Regions from separate parts of the Candidatus Thiodiazotropha sp. AKAK3 genome, predicted to be linked through region 1. Evidence: predicted binding sites of a transcription regulator. Region 1 holds the regulator's gene; the other holds the start of a gene.

Region 1 (7,612 bases):
CTACATCCCTGCGTCCGTCATACCACCAGTTTTGCTTGAGACCGAAGTGTCGTCCCGTTGACGGTATGAATTGCCAGATGCCTGCTGCTCTGCCAGGTGAGTAGGCAAAAGGCTGAAATGCGCTCTCAACTGCGGGCAGAAGGGCGATTTCAGTCGGGATATCCCGCTTTTCGATCTCCTGCAGAATAAAATAGAGAAAAGGTGCGGCTCTCTCCTGAATTCGTTGTAAATATTTAGGGTGTTTTTTATACCAGTTCAGCTCTCTGGTGAGGCGGGGGTTGCTTGGGATTGAAAGCTTATATTGGTCACGCATCCTATCCCAGATATGTTCTGGCTCAGGGTCAGGTAGGGAAGCGATAACCTCCTGCAATTGTTCAGCAACTTCAGGCATCTGCTCCGATCTTACCTGCTTCTCCTCTGTTAGCGGCTGAGTTTGCAGGGCCTCGGTTGAGATGGTGTCAAGGGGAACCTCAACCAGTGCGGATTCCTGCCCGGGGTTTGGCAGTGACTGACAGGCTGTCAACAGGCAGGCGAAGATCAGGTTCATGAACAATAGAAGCGGATTTGAGAGAAAATCGGGTGAATTGGTTGGTAACTTAGGCATACTGAATTCTGAAAGAAAATAAAAATAAAGCCGTGTATGATTTCCATGTAATGAACTCCTGACAAGCGGCCACCAGTTGCAATCTGTGTAGAGATCAGGATCTGTTTCGTGGTGCCTCAACTTGCTGAGCATCTCTTAGGGCTGCATACCAGGGATTGCTTATGCAATGATTGTCGAAGAGACATCACCATCCATATGGAGCATTAGATCCGAAATGGCAAATCGCAACGCGGTCGTCGATCGATAAAATGAGACATCAAACCAGATTCACTCACTACCAGAGCCGCTCAAATCCACATTTGTGTTGTCACAATAACAGACAGACGATAGCTGAGCGCCAGTCGTTGCTACCAGCTTCCAGGACAGCGCTCAAAAACACAGATTACCTGACACTAGTGTCGGTAGCAAAGTCGATACCTTTATAGATGAGAGAATTCAGGCGGTTAAAACTTCGATCTTGCCAACAGAGTCACATTCAGGAGTGGTTCAATAGTCAGCTTGGAGAGAGTTTGGCCGCTCAAGAGTCTGAATATCTTCAGCAGCACATCTCCGCAATGTTTGGCTATCATGTGGTGCAGATCGGCCATTTGAAGCAGGATGAAGACCTGTTGCGGGTGAGTCCTGCGCGGAACCGGATTGTGATGGGGGTTACGCCAGGTGGAAAAAACGTTGATCTGCAGGCTGAACCTTATAGGCTGCCATTTGCTGGCGACTGTGTGGATGGTATTTTACTACCCCATACCCTGGATTTTTCCTCTGATCCCCACCAGGTGTTACGTGAAGTGGAGCGGGTTTTGATTCCCGAGGGGAAGCTGCTGATCACTGGGTTCAACCCCTGGAGCCTCTGGGGAGGGGTAAGACTGCTTAGGTTGAGGTCATCGATACCGCCTTGGTGTGGTCACTTTTTCAGCAGTCGAAGGGTTTTGGATTGGCTGTCACTTTTAGGCTTTGATCTACTTGATATTCACTTTCTTAATTACAGGCCACCGATCCAAAGACCCGGTATTAGTCAGAGACTCCAATTTCTGGAGCAGCTCGGGGAGAATCTCTATCCGAATTTTGGTGGGGTGTATATCATATTGGCCGTAAAGCGCGTGGTTACTCTTACACACATTCGCCCGAAATGGTCGGTAAAAAAACGTGTTTTACCCACTGCAGCAGAACCAACAATCAGGAATGGGACTTAGTGATCAGGCCTGTTAAGCATAAGAAACCCTATCTCTTAACGGATTTTTAAGAAGTATAAATGACTCAAATAGTAGAACTTTTTAGTGATGGCGCCTGTAAAGGGAATCCTGGACCTGGTGGTTGGGGGGTTGTACTGCGCTATGCAGGCCATGAAAAGAGACTGTATGGCGGTGAGCCTGGCACTACCAATAACCGGATGGAGCTGCTTGCGGTAATTCGGGGGTTACAGGAGCTGACAAGGCCCAGTCAGGTGCAAGTGACTACCGATTCACAATATGTAAAAAACGGCATTACCCAGTGGATCCACGGCTGGAAGAGAAATGGTTGGAAGACCTCTGCACGCAAGGCGGTAAAAAATGTTGATTTGTGGCGGGAATTGGATAGTGAAGTAAGTAAACATGATGTGGATTGGCAATGGGTAAAAGGACATGCTGGTCATCCAGGGAATGAATTGGCAGATGAACTGGCTAATCTGGGTATTCAGGAGATGTTGTCATGATGCGCCAGATTGTACTCGACACAGAAACCACCGGTCTGGAGCCAGAGCAGGGACATAGAATTATAGAGATCGGCTGTGTTGAGCTGGTTGACCGAAGATTGACAGGTAATAACTTCCATCAGTTTCTGCAACCAGATCGAGAGATCGATGCGGGGGCCATTGAGGTGCATGGTATCACCAATGAGTTTCTCGCCGACAAGCCGAAATTCTGTGATGTGGTGACTGACTTCATCGAATATGTGCGTGGTGCTGAATTGATTATCCACAATGCACCATTCGATGTCGGATTCCTTGATCATGAATTGAGGTTGATGGAAAACCCGCAGCGCATCGATGCACTGTGTGCTGTTACCGATACGCTGATCATGGCAAAGAAGATGCATCCAGGGCAGAGAAACAGCCTTGATGCATTATGCAGACGCTATGATATCGATAACTCCCATCGTGAGCTGCATGGGGCGTTACTGGATGCTGAAATACTCGCCGATGTCTATTTGATGATGACCGGTGGACAGACGGCGCTGGTTTTGGATGACGATCTTGGGCAGCAGGATGGTGATGAGCAATCGGTTGATAATATCCGCCGACTGTCAGCCGGCCGTCCCCCTCTCAAAGTGGTTGTTGCCGGCGCTGAAGAGATTGAAGCCCATGAGCGTCAACTTGAGGAGATGGGCGAAAGGTGCGTTTGGCTTAACAGTTAAGGGCGTCTCTAATAATTGCTTGTGCCCTTAAGTCTGGATTTAACCTCTGGATTGTGTGGACTTGGCGCTATCGCAGCCTTGCACGATGTCATACAACCTCGGTATGTCGAGTAACTGTACATGTTTCCGCTCTACTCGAAGCAGGTTTTCATCCTGAAACCTGGTAAAGAGTCTACTCACGGTCTCGACTGCTAAACCGAGGTAGTTACCGATTTCATGGCGTGACATACTGAGAAAGAAGTCGCTGGCAGAAAAACCCCGTTGTTTGAATCGTTCTGAGAAGCTGAGTAGGAAGGTTGCTAAGCGCTCCTCGGCACTCTTTTTACCCAGTAGCGTCAACATTTCCGTCTCCTGACCTATCTCCCGACTGAGCAGGCGATACATCTGGTGTTGCAGACTGGGCATTATGCAGCTCAGAGATTCCAGCTGGGAGAATGGGATTTCACATACCGCTGTAGTCTCAAGGGCGATGGCTGAGCAGGTGTGGCTATCGTCCTGGATTGCATCCAGGCCAATAAGTTCGCCGGGAAGATGAAATCCCAATACCTGTTCTCCACCATCCTCATTTGGGCTGTAGGTCTTGACCGAACCGCTTGTTATAACCCGTAAGCTATGAAACTTGTCTGCCCCGCGGTAGAGATGATCTCCTCGATGGTAGGGGCGGCCTCGCTTGATGATGCCATCGAGGCGTTCGACATCGTCCGGAGTCAGCCCCATGGGGAGACATAGGGTGGCAAGGCTGCAGTTTTTACAGGCGACCTTGATGTTTTCAAATGATACGACTTTTCTACTAGTCAAGTAATCGCTCCAGCATGGCAGGTGCTATATAGGCAATGTATTGTGCACCCAGTTAGTGTTTAAGGCATTTCTTACCCTTGAATTGTCCTCTCTCACCCTGAATTTAGCTTTGCTCAGAGGCGGTTTTGCCAAATAAAAACATTAAAAGCTGCTTTACCAGGCGCATATGCCAGGCTGATACAGCTTAATGTCTCCCAATCTACCCTATTTCGTCCATGTTTAATTGTTGGTGGGCTGGCAATTCGAGCTATTTTTCCAGAAATTCTTGATGTGGATCAAGTGGTTTTACTGTTTTTATTACTTTGGATCATTGATTTTTAGTCTGTCGCCGAATAAAAAAACCGGCCTGAAGGCCGGCTTTTCTGCTATTGATCGGCCTGATTATTGAGCCGGAGCAGGAGCGGGTGCAGCTGCAGGAGGTGCTGGATAGCCATAAGGAGCACCACCATATGGTGCGCCATAAGGAGCGCCGCCGTAGCCATAAGGAGCGCCGTAGCCATAAGGACCATAGCCATTGTTGTAGCCACGGTAGTAGTTATTACCACGACCATAGCCAGAACCACGGGCGTTGCCGCTCATGCCAAAGCTGAAATCACCAGAGCCATCACCATAGCCGTCACCGTAGCCGTCGTTGTTATAACCACGGTTGCCGCCCCATGGGCCGTTGCCCCACCAGGCAGATGCACTGGTAGACACAGCTACGAGTGCCGCGATGCTCAGAACTTTAGCAAATTTAGTCATGCTTTCTTCCTCTCAAATGATTGTTTTCATACTACATCGGTGATGTAGAAAAGCGGCCTTACAGCCTCCATCATGCAATGGTTAAGGACTTCACGCCAAGTCTGTCATGTTACGGGGCAGACTGTAGGGTAAAGTTCTACTTGCCTCAGTAGTTGTTATTTGCGTAACACGCCAATCGATTATAGACCCTGGTCAGTTATAATCAATCGAATTATTGAGCCCCGTATGGAGACGATTTCATGGCAATCTTGTCTATTTGATTCGATCTATTTGGATCCTGAGCAAGCAGCTCTCAGGGGCGATCTGATGGAAATCTCTGGGGAGTTCCGAGTTACTTCCTTATATAGAGTGCAGATATTTTTATCGAGGACATGCCTTGAATCAGTAGTTTGTTGCAGTTCTGAATAATACCTAAATTGAAACCAGGTTGGTTAGCCCTTCGAGATTGAGTGAAGAGGGGCAATCTGTTACTGTTTACACCCGTCCTATATCCCATTTTCCTGCACTCTAACCTGGTAAGCAGAATTACATGACCAGTTTTATTTTTATTACGGGCGGTGTTGTCTCCTCCCTTGGCAAAGGTATCGCTTCAGCTTCTCTGGCTGCACTGCTGGAGGCCCGCGGACTGGATGTCACAATGATCAAGCTGGATCCCTATATTAACGTGGATCCCGGCACCATGAGTCCTTTTCAGCATGGCGAGGTGTTTGTAACCGAAGATGGATCTGAAACAGATCTGGATCTCGGCCATTACGAACGATTTATCGACAGTACCATGGGGTTTAATAACAACTTCACCACAGGTCAGATCTACGAAAATGTGATTCGCAAGGAGCGAAAAGGGGAGTATCTGGGGGGTACGGTTCAAGTAATTCCCCATATCACCAATCAAATCAAGGACAGTATCCAGCTTGGTGCGGCTGACAAGGATATCTGTCTGGTAGAGATAGGCGGTACCGTAGGCGATATCGAATCCCTGCCATTTCTGGAGGCGATCCGGCAAATGGGCGTGGAGATGGGGCCACAACGGGCGATGTTCATGCATCTTACCCTGGTGCCCTATATCAAAGCATCTGGAGAGATCAAAACCAAACCGACTCAACATTCGGTGAAGGAGTTGCGCTCGATCGGTATTCAACCGGATATCCTGGTATGTCGCTCTGAGCAGCCTCTGCCGGAAGCAGAGCGTAGAAAGATTGCACTTTTTACCAATGTCCCTGAACCTGCCGTTATCTCAGCTGTCGATGCTGATTCGATCTATCGGATTCCTGTGCTGCTGCATGCTCAGAATATGGATGAGTTGGTGAATCAGCGCTTTGGTCTGAATTTGCCACCTGCGGATCTCTCTGAATGGGAAGCATTTCTTGAAGGGCTGGACAATCTGGAAGGAGAAGTGAAAGTCGCGATGGTGGGTAAGTACGTGCATCTCACCGAAGCATATAAGTCCCTCTCTGAGGCGCTGGTTCATGCTGGCGTGCATACCGGGAATCGGGTGGTTATTCACTATGTCGATTCTGAGCAGATAGAGAAGAGTGGCATCGATAGCTTGAAGGGTATGGATGCTATCCTGGTGCCGGGGGGATTTGGCAATCGCGGCGTAGAGGGCAAAATTGCTGCAGTAAGCTATGCGCGGGAGAACTCGATCCCCTATCTGGGTATCTGTTTGGGTATGCAGGTGGCAGTGATTGAGTTTGCTCGCCATGTGGCCGGTTTGGCAGATGCTCACAGCACTGAATTTGATCGCTCTACGCCTAACCCTGTAATCGGATTAATCGTGGAGTGGCTGAATGCGGATGGTAAGCTTGAAACCCGGAGTGAAAACTCCGATATGGGGGGCACCATGCGTCTCGGCGGACAAGAGTGCAGGCTGCAACCTGGTAGCCTCACCCATCAACTCTATGACAAAGAGGTCATTGTCGAACGCCACCGCCACCGCTACGAATTCAATAACAGCTACCTTGATGATATTGTCACTGCCGGCATGAAGGTCTCTGGCCGTTCGGTTGATGGCCGTTTGGTCGAAATCGTTGAGATACCTGAACATCCATGGTTTGTGGCTTGTCAATTTCATCCGGAATTTACCTCCACACCTCGTCATGGACACCCGCTCTTTTCTGGGTTTATTGAAGCGGCCAGAAAACATAGGGATAGCCAGGCGTGAAGCTGTGTGATTTCGAAGTTGGACTGGATCGGCCCATTTTTCTGATTGCTGGCCCCTGTGTAATCGAGAGTGAACAACTCGCGATGGAGACAGCAGGGACGTTGAAAAGCCTTTGCAACGATCTTGGAATACCCTTTATCTACAAATCATCTTTTGATAAAGCCAATCGTTCCTCATCTGAGAGTTATCGTGGACCCGGTATGGAGCAGGGTCTGCGGATACTCGAGAAGGTCAAAGCTGAATTGGGTGTGCCTATCCTTACAGATGTGCATGAAGACACCCCATTGGATGAGGTGGCTGAATGTGTTGACGTTTTACAGACACCGGCCTTTCTCTGCCGCCAAACCAATTTTATCCAGCGTGTTGCCAGTCAGGGTTTACCCGTTAATATTAAGAAAGGGCAGTTCCTTGCACCCTGGGATATGACCCATGTGGTTGAGAAGGCCAGGGCAGTGGGGAATCAGCAGCTGATGGTTTGTGAGCGTGGAGTCTCATTTGGCTATAACAATCTGGTATCAGATATGCGTTCACTTGCTGCAATGCGAGAGACAGGATGTCCAGTGGTCTTTGATGCGACACATTCGGTTCAGTTACCTGGGGGACAGGGTAAGCATTCCGGAGGGCAGAGGGAGTTTGTTCCAGTACTTGCCCGGTCTGCAGTGGCTGCCGGTGTGGCAGGTCTGTTCATGGAGACCCATCCCGAGCCGGATAAAGCGTTGAGTGATGGACCAAACGCCTGGCCACTAGCGAAGATGAAGGCACTTCTTGAAACGCTGGTGGCATTGGATAGACAGGTTAAACAAAGTGGCCTGATTGAATTGGAATTATAAATCTGGCGAGTCATCTGCCTGTAACATTGCTTGATGACAATAGTGCTAATAGAAACAAACGACAGAACAAGACGGAGACGAAATGTCTGA
Region 2 (7,612 bases), on a different contig from region 1:
TTTTTTCAGGATACTCCTGTAGAAACGCAGCGAGTTTATCGATGGTGTTCATTGCGCCGGGAAGAAGCTCGGTCTTACCTGTTGAGAAAAGCACGTCCCCCAGGGTCATGACCATGCCGCGCTCGGTCTTGAGGGCCTGTAACTCTTCAAGTTCACGGCGAAGCGCTTCAGCCTTTGCCAAGGCACTCTCTCTTTCCAACAGAGCGGCCTCTTTATCACGAAGGGCCTGCGATTTTGCCTGCTGCTCGAGTTGAATCTCTATTTCACGTGCCTTGAGTCGCTCCTTGTTTTTGACATCCCCAAGCTCCTGAAGTCTGGCATTGGCCGCTTTTCGTGCGGCGATGGCACGGGCTGATTCAATGCGGGTACTACTCACATAGGCGAGTGAGGTCATATCCTCTTCTGTTTCTGCAGAAGCTGCTCGGTTCAGCGCCTTCGATGCTCTCTCAAGCTCTGTTGAGGCATACTGCAGAATCTGTTCATCCTGTTTTGCTTCTGCAAAGGCTTGCTCAGCGTCAGTAAGGGCTTGGTTTTTCTGAATGGTGCTGCAACCTGTTTGCACTATCGCAAGGGCAGCAAAGATCAATAAACTGTAAAAAATCCGGGACATGGCGGGTACTCCCTATAAATCTTGTTTTTAAATGGATCTATCACTGCCTTTTTCTGGCACGCATGATCTCTTCACGTAGCACCTTGATGCTGTTTTCGAGTTCGCTGACGGCCATGTCTGTTTCCGCTTTTGCGGTGATTGCCTGAGCCAGTTCTGCATCAGCCTGAGCCTCTTCAGCAAGTCTTTTGGCTTCACTGTAGTTCTCTTTGGCCATCGCCGCCCTGGCTTGTTTTAGCTTTTGTCGTGCACGATCCATCCGTACGGGGGCATGTTTTGAGGCCTCATCGCTCTCTACAGCAATAAGGGCTGTTTCAGCGGCTGAGATTTCAGCTACAGGCTTGGGAGCAGAGCTGCACCCCGGTATTGCAATGAAAATCAGGGTAATGATTGCGGGGAACTTAAACGCCCGCCAATTTGATAATAGAGAGTTCAGCATGACGACATTCCTTATTGTTTAGATTCGGCAGTCTGGTAGTTTTTATTGTGGATCGATTATTGGAGGCTTTGGCTTATCCGTCAACCACGCTTTCTTTGAGTGAGATCTGGTTTACAAAAAAGCCACACCTGTAATGAGTGTCTCTGATCTTATACTGGCGCGAACAGATTCACACCAGGTAAGTATACCTCAGATTGAGAATAACCAATGCAACTCTATCTTCTGATTTTACGATTTATAACGATTGGAGTGTCGCGGGAGTGGTTAACGCTTTTGGGCGTTTATCAGAGAGGTCATATCGACACTGCTAAAACAGTGCCGATATGTATAGTGGTCAATGGAGGTCTTTGATCAACGAAGCTTTTACCGGAGAGTCAAGGTTATCAACAGTGTAATTGTAATTAGAGTGATCGATTCCCGCTGAAAGGCTGGCACCCTTTTTCAAACTATCAATCATCTCAGTGGTGAGCTCGAAGCGGATAAAATGTACCGCAGAAGTTTTGTCTTCGGTCGAACGCTGAAGATCTTCATTGGCAATCGGACGCACTTTTTCGTGTCCCTCGACCTGAATCCAGATCGAATTCTCGATGCCGATCAGTTGTCCCAATGCCTCTTTGCGCTCTTCGACGTCGTGGTACTCCACCATAAAGGTAGCCTTCCAGTTCGTGCCATCAGGGATCAGTGGATTATAGACATCCAGCTCATCCTGGATGCCATCAGGTTCAAATATGCGCTCGATACGCAACATCTCCTGAATCTGGTACTGCATTGTCAGTTGATCTTCAAAATAGAGCGCGGCATGAGGGCCAATTGGCAAACGTCTGGCTTTTTTATGATCCATAACGCGAGCCCTGAACTCCTGGCGAATGCGGGCGTACTCTTCGAGACTGTAGAGGTCTTCATGGGAAAGCTGTGTCATGAGGCACTCCTAATATATCAATCGTGTGCGATAGTCTTGTCTGTGAACAGGTAGTCTTTCAGCTCTTTGTCGAAGCTGGGATCCTGACGCCGAATCCACTCCAGCACCATCGCAGCATGCTCCTTCTCCTCATCTCGATTATGGGCAAGAATGTTGCGGAGTTCTGGGTTGGTGCAGGCATCTACCCGCTGGTTGTACCAGTCGACCGCTTCCAGTTCTTCCATCAGAGAAACGATAGCGCGATGCATATCTCTGGTCTCATTACTGAGTTGATCTACGGGTTCGTGATACCCTTCATTTGACATAGTAATTCTCCGTCTTAAATACCATAGGCTTTACGAATCAAGCTAATGGGGTGTTCTGGTTTTCTACCGTCCTGGAGACCATTCTCGATGTGGTGTCCCGCCATTGGGCAGTCGCTCCCATAATAATCCGCTTCGGCCTGTTTAACCCGATTGACTACGGGTTTTCCGATCTTCATCGCATATTTATGAAATTCACTTTTGACAGCATAGGTTCCGTCATGACCCGAACAGCGCTCGATGGCGGTAACCTGGGTATCTGGTATCAGTGTCAGCATCTCTTTGGTTTTTGCACCGACGTTCTGCACTCGCTGGTGACAGGCGGCATGGTAGGCAACCTTACCCAGGCTCTGTTTGAAGTCGGTTTTGAGCAAACCTGATTTGTGGCGAATAATCAGGTATTCAAAGATATCGAAAACCGCATTGGCAACTTTCTTGACCTGTGGATCGTCAGGAAACAGTAAGGGTAGTTCCTGCTTGAACATCAACGCACAGGATGGCACTGGAGCAACAATGTCCCAGCCTTCATCGACCAGTTTGGCGAGCACAGGTATATTTGCCTCTTTTGCCTCTTCCACTGCATCAAGATTGCCCAATTCCAACTTTGGCATACCGCAGCACTGCTCTTTTTCCGCAAGGGTCACCGGGATCTCGTTATGCTCAAACACAGCGACAAGATCCTCTCCAACATGGGGTTCGTTGTAGTTGCCATAACAGGTACCAAACAGGGCTACTTTGCCATTGGTTTTACCGGCAGGTACCCCTTGCGCTTCAATGGAAACTTTTTCTGCCAGGCGTTTGCGTAGTGGCTTGCTATGAAATTCCGGTAGTTTAGCTTCAGGGTGAACACCCAAAGCGTGGTCGAGAATTTCACGGAAATTTTTTGTTTTATTGAATCGGTTGACGACACCTGAAACCACAGGTATGCCTGCCAGTTTGCCAAGATTGTCTGTGCTGGTAAGTAGCCGATCACGCAGTTTCACGTCGCCGTTCTTATACTTGACGGCCTTGGCCCTGAGCATCAGGTGAGGAAAGTCGATATTCCATTCATGAGGCGGTACATAGGGACATTTCGTCATGTAACAGAGGTCGCACAGATAGCAGTGGTCTACCACTTGCCAATAGTCCTCTTTTGCAACCCCATCGACTTCCATGGTCTCCGATTCATCCACCAGATCGAATAAGCTTGGAAAGCTCTGACAGAGGCTGACGCAGCGTCGACATCCGTGGCACAGGTCAAAGACCCGTTCCAGCTCCTCCATCAGTTTCTGTTGGTTGTAGTATTCTGGATTCTTCCAGTCGATTGGATGCCTTGTAGGGGCTTCCAGGTTGCCTTCTCTCTGACCGGTGGGTGCTGCCATGAATGTGCTCCTGGTTGATGCTCGGCGGCCCCATTGGAGGCCGCCTGATCGGTTTAAGCCTGTTCCTTAAAGGGGGCTTATTCCATCTCGTCCAGGGCCTTTTGGTAGCGGTTGGCATGAGATCGCTCTGCTTTTGCAAGGGTTTCGAACCAATCAGCTACTTCATCGAATCCCTCATCACGGGCAGTTTTAGCCATACCTGGGTACATATCGGTATATTCGTGGGTCTCACCTGCAACTGCCGCCGCCAGATTGTCTCCGGTTGCGCCAATCGGCAGACCGGTAGCTGGATCGCCGCACTGTTCGAGGTATTCAAGGTGGCCATGAGCATGTCCGGTTTCACCTTCTGCGGTTGAGCGAAACAGAGCCGCGACATCGTTATAACCCTCAATATCCGCTTTACCTGCGAAGTAGAGATAGCGACGGTTGGCTTGAGATTCTCCGGCAAATGCGTCTTTTAAGTTTTGCTCGGTTTTACTACCTTTGAGTTCCATATCTGGTTCTCCGAAATGATGGTTATTGTGGATTTTTACGATGAGTCAAATTAACTCTCCGCTGATGATTAGAATAGATCTAAAAATGATTGGAAGCGAATGGTCTTTTCGATGGTATTGATAGCTTTTGCCTAATATTAGTTTACACCTTTCTGGCGCTGTTTTTCAGGCGAACAGTCGAAAATGAGTATCTAGTCATAATCCTCTGTTTTCTTGAGAGTTTAGTCACGCTTATGGTAGTCTTCCGCGGGGGGACTTACTTTGGCGAGGTGGAAATGGAAGATCAACATCAGATCCAACAGAATCGCAACATCACTGAAATGTTGTATTCACACGGGGTTAATCCGACAAAACAGAGACGCATCATTGCGGATGTTCTTTTTGCACGGAACCAGCATGTGACGGCTGATCAGTTGTTCGATGCAGTTCAGCAATCAGGAAGTCGAGTTTCCAAGGCAACGGTTTACAATACCTTGGGACTTTTTGCCCGAAAGAAGTTGATTCGGGAGATATTCATCGATGCCACTCGTACTTTCTATGACTCCAATAACAGTCACCATCATCACTTCTACAATGTCGATACCGGGGATTTGATCGACATCAAAGAGCATTTAGCACCACACTTCTTAGGTCCGAACTTACCTGACGGAACGTCCATGGAGATCCTTGACCTGGTCATACGGGTTAAAAATAAGAGCCCCTGATCTAGCCTGGCATCTGCTTGTTTGCACTTCATAGATTCGCCTTCATAACAGAAGCGATGTGATCAATTGACCTACATCATTGTTTTAGATTTAGACTAATTCTAAATTAACCCTGCGCTTTTCATGGTTTACCCACGCTGTTTAATTTAGTGGTGGGTTGAAGTGTGGAAGGTGTGGCTAAAAAAACGATAACAATTTAAATGTGGGAATTGCCGTGTCACCCAGCTGATTTGCAAGTGAAACTGCGTTTCTCTCTATGAGGATGGTCTTAAATGTCATAATGAACGAGTAGGTAAGGGATATGAATTTTAAACTTACAATAATTGTCTGTGTGCTATTGGGTGTCTCAGTTTCTGTAACAGCGGCGGAAGAGCCGATAAAGCCTATAAAACCGGTGCAGAATATCAATCTAGGACAGGTTGAGTTAGGTAAAAAACTCTATTTTGATCCACGTCTTTCCAAGTCTGGTTTCATCTCATGTAATTCGTGCCACAACTTGAGCATGGGCGGAACCGATAACCTTAAAACCTCAATTGGTCATAACTGGCAACAGGGACCGATTAATGCACCTACAGTGCTGAATTCCAGTCTTAACCTGGCTCAGTTCTGGGATGGGCGGGCTGCAGACCTGAAAGCGCAGGCCGGCGGGCCTATCGCCAATCCGGGGGAGATGGCAGCCACCCATACCCTGGCAATTGAAGTGCTTGAGTCGATTCCGCAATATGTCATGGAGTTCAAAGCGGTCTTCGGTGTCGACAAGATCACCATTGATGAGGTCACTCAGGCAATCGCAGAGTTTGAAAAGACCCTGGTGACGCCAAATGCCGATTTTGACAAGTGGTTGTTGGGTGATAAGGCTGCGCTGAACGAGCAAGAGTTGGCTGGTTATAAACTATTCAAAGAGAGCGGCTGTACAGCATGCCACAATGGAGAGGCAGTTGGCGGTAACTCATTTCAAAAAATGGGTCTGGTTGAAGCCTATAAAACCAAAAGCTCTGCAGAGGGCCTGAGTGGGGTAACCGGCAAGGATGCAGATCGCTTTAAATTCAAAGTACCCACCTTGAGAAATGTGGAAATGACCTATCCCTACTTCCATGATGGCGAGGCAGAGACCCTGACGGAAGCGGTAGATATCATGGGCAGGCTGCAGCTTGGGCGCAAATTCAGCAAACATGAGAATGAGCAGATTGTTCTCTTTCTGAAGACGCTGACAGGGGATCAACCCTCATTTCTGATGCCTATACTACCGCCGTCAACCGATAATACACCGCAACCCAAACCTTTCGACTAAGTAGCGGTTTACACCGTCCACCTGAATCACACCATGGCGCCAATCGGGCCATGGTGTGATTGCAGCTTGTAGCAAGTTCGGCAACAGCTTGTAGTTCTCCAGAACCCTCGTGTTGATAGTCAGAAACAAGTTTCTGACTATCAACACGAGGGAGAAATTACCGCATCAATTCTGCAAAGATGCATAGTGTGCTGCGCCCAAGAGTGCTGTCTTGTCATTGAGTATTATTTTTACTGGCATTGAAGCCACCAACTGCTGCATGCGTCCTTTATCGAGAAAACCCCGCATAAATCCTCCCTCTTTTAACAGGGGCAGGATCTGGGGGGCAATACCGCCTCCTAGATAGACGCCTCCGGTGGCCATGATCTTCAAAGCGTGATTGCCGGCCTCCCGTCCATAAAGATGAATAAACAGATCCAGTGTCTCCTCACAGATGGCATCGCTTTTATCCATTGCAGCCCCGGAAACTGCCGGTGCAACCCCGATGCTGTTCATCTGCTGCTGTAGCCAGTCCGGTGTTGTGGTTGCTCGATAATTGCTTATAAAACGATATAACATCTCCAGGCCTGGGCCAGAGATGATTCGTTCCCAACTGACATGTCCATAGTGTCCGGCAAGGTGTTCGTAGAGTGCATACTCCAGATTTGAGCTGGGGGAGAAGTCTGTATGCCCACCTTCTGAAGGGAAGGGGTGGTATCTATTGCCGTCCCACAGCAGCCCAGCTTCACCCAGACCGGTGCCTGCGGAGATGATAGAGCGGTTTCCAGCTGCACTATCACTACCCTGGTTAAGGGTGAAGATATCGCTACTCTCCAGGGTCTCTATACCCCAGGCATTTGCCTCCAGGTCATTCAGCAGCCAGCTCTGTTTGAAAGAGAACTGTTGGGTTATGTTGGCGGCAACAACTCGCCAGGGCAGATTGGTGGTTTCGCAAACTTGATCGATAACAGGCCCAGCCAGACCAAAGCAGGCGCGATCTATGTTGCTGAGTCTATGTTGACTGATGAACTGTTCCAGGATCGATTCGACCGAGGGGTGTGCCGGGCTGGGATAGCTGGTTTCGATGGTCGCTTTTGGCCAGGTTGGGCTAGAGGTGTCGAACAGCGCGAGCCGGGTATTGGTTCCTCCAATGTCGCCTGCCAATATCTGCATGGTTGACCTCGCTGGTTATATTGTTATTTGAACCTAAAAAATCAGTGGACCGCCGATATCTCTGATAAATCGATGCTCAACTGCGGATTCTAGGATGAAACACTAGTATCATACTCGGATGGATGTTTCTCCCATACTTGATCCTCTCAATGAGGCACAACGCGAGGCGGTAACTGCCCCAGTCGGCAGTCTGCTTGTGCTTGCGGGCGCCGGAAGCGGTAAGACCCGGGTTCTGGTACATCGAATCGCCTGGTTACTGGCGGTTGAGCAGATAACCCCCTGGTCTCTGTTGGCGGTTACCTTCACCAATAAAGCGGCCAGAGAGATGCGCCAGCGCATTGAA

The links. Region 1 encodes FNR, which switches genes on or off when oxygen is low (the NO sensors DNR and NnrR bind a similar motif). Its sites were predicted from a motif close to TTGATNTANATCAA; they were not measured.
Region 2: the regulator FNR is predicted to act here: its motif matches at 4,893-4,906, upstream of AC4IE7_RS15305 (cytochrome-c peroxidase).

The regions. Positions count from the first base shown of each region.
Region 1 covers NZ_JBSYOQ010000077.1:206,778-214,389, reverse strand. Annotated here, with positions in the region: gene AC4IE7_RS21260 (lytic transglycosylase) at 1-604, opposite strand, end outside; gene AC4IE7_RS21255 (class I SAM-dependent methyltransferase) at 1,030-1,791, shown strand; gene rnhA (ribonuclease HI) at 1,851-2,291, shown strand; gene dnaQ (DNA polymerase III subunit epsilon) at 2,291-2,992, shown strand; gene fnr (fumarate/nitrate reduction transcriptional regulator Fnr) at 3,032-3,790, opposite strand; gene AC4IE7_RS21235 (sulfur globule family protein) at 4,172-4,531, opposite strand; gene pyrG (CTP synthase) at 5,061-6,692, shown strand; gene kdsA (3-deoxy-8-phosphooctulonate synthase) at 6,689-7,522, shown strand; gene eno (phosphopyruvate hydratase) at 7,605-7,612, shown strand, end outside.
Region 2 covers NZ_JBSYOQ010000059.1:158,910-166,521, forward strand. Annotated here, with positions in the region: gene AC4IE7_RS15270 (OmpA family protein) at 1-610, opposite strand, end outside; gene AC4IE7_RS15275 (DUF4398 domain-containing protein) at 651-1,046, opposite strand; gene AC4IE7_RS15280 (DUF3501 family protein) at 1,381-1,965, opposite strand; gene AC4IE7_RS15285 (encapsulin-associated ferritin-like protein) at 1,983-2,270, opposite strand; gene AC4IE7_RS15290 (heterodisulfide reductase-related iron-sulfur binding cluster) at 2,285-3,628, opposite strand; gene AC4IE7_RS15295 (rubrerythrin family protein) at 3,706-4,122, opposite strand; gene AC4IE7_RS15300 (Fur family transcriptional regulator) at 4,398-4,826, shown strand; gene AC4IE7_RS15305 (cytochrome-c peroxidase) at 5,128-6,117, shown strand; gene glk (glucokinase) at 6,283-7,269, opposite strand; gene uvrD (DNA helicase II) at 7,388-7,612, shown strand, end outside.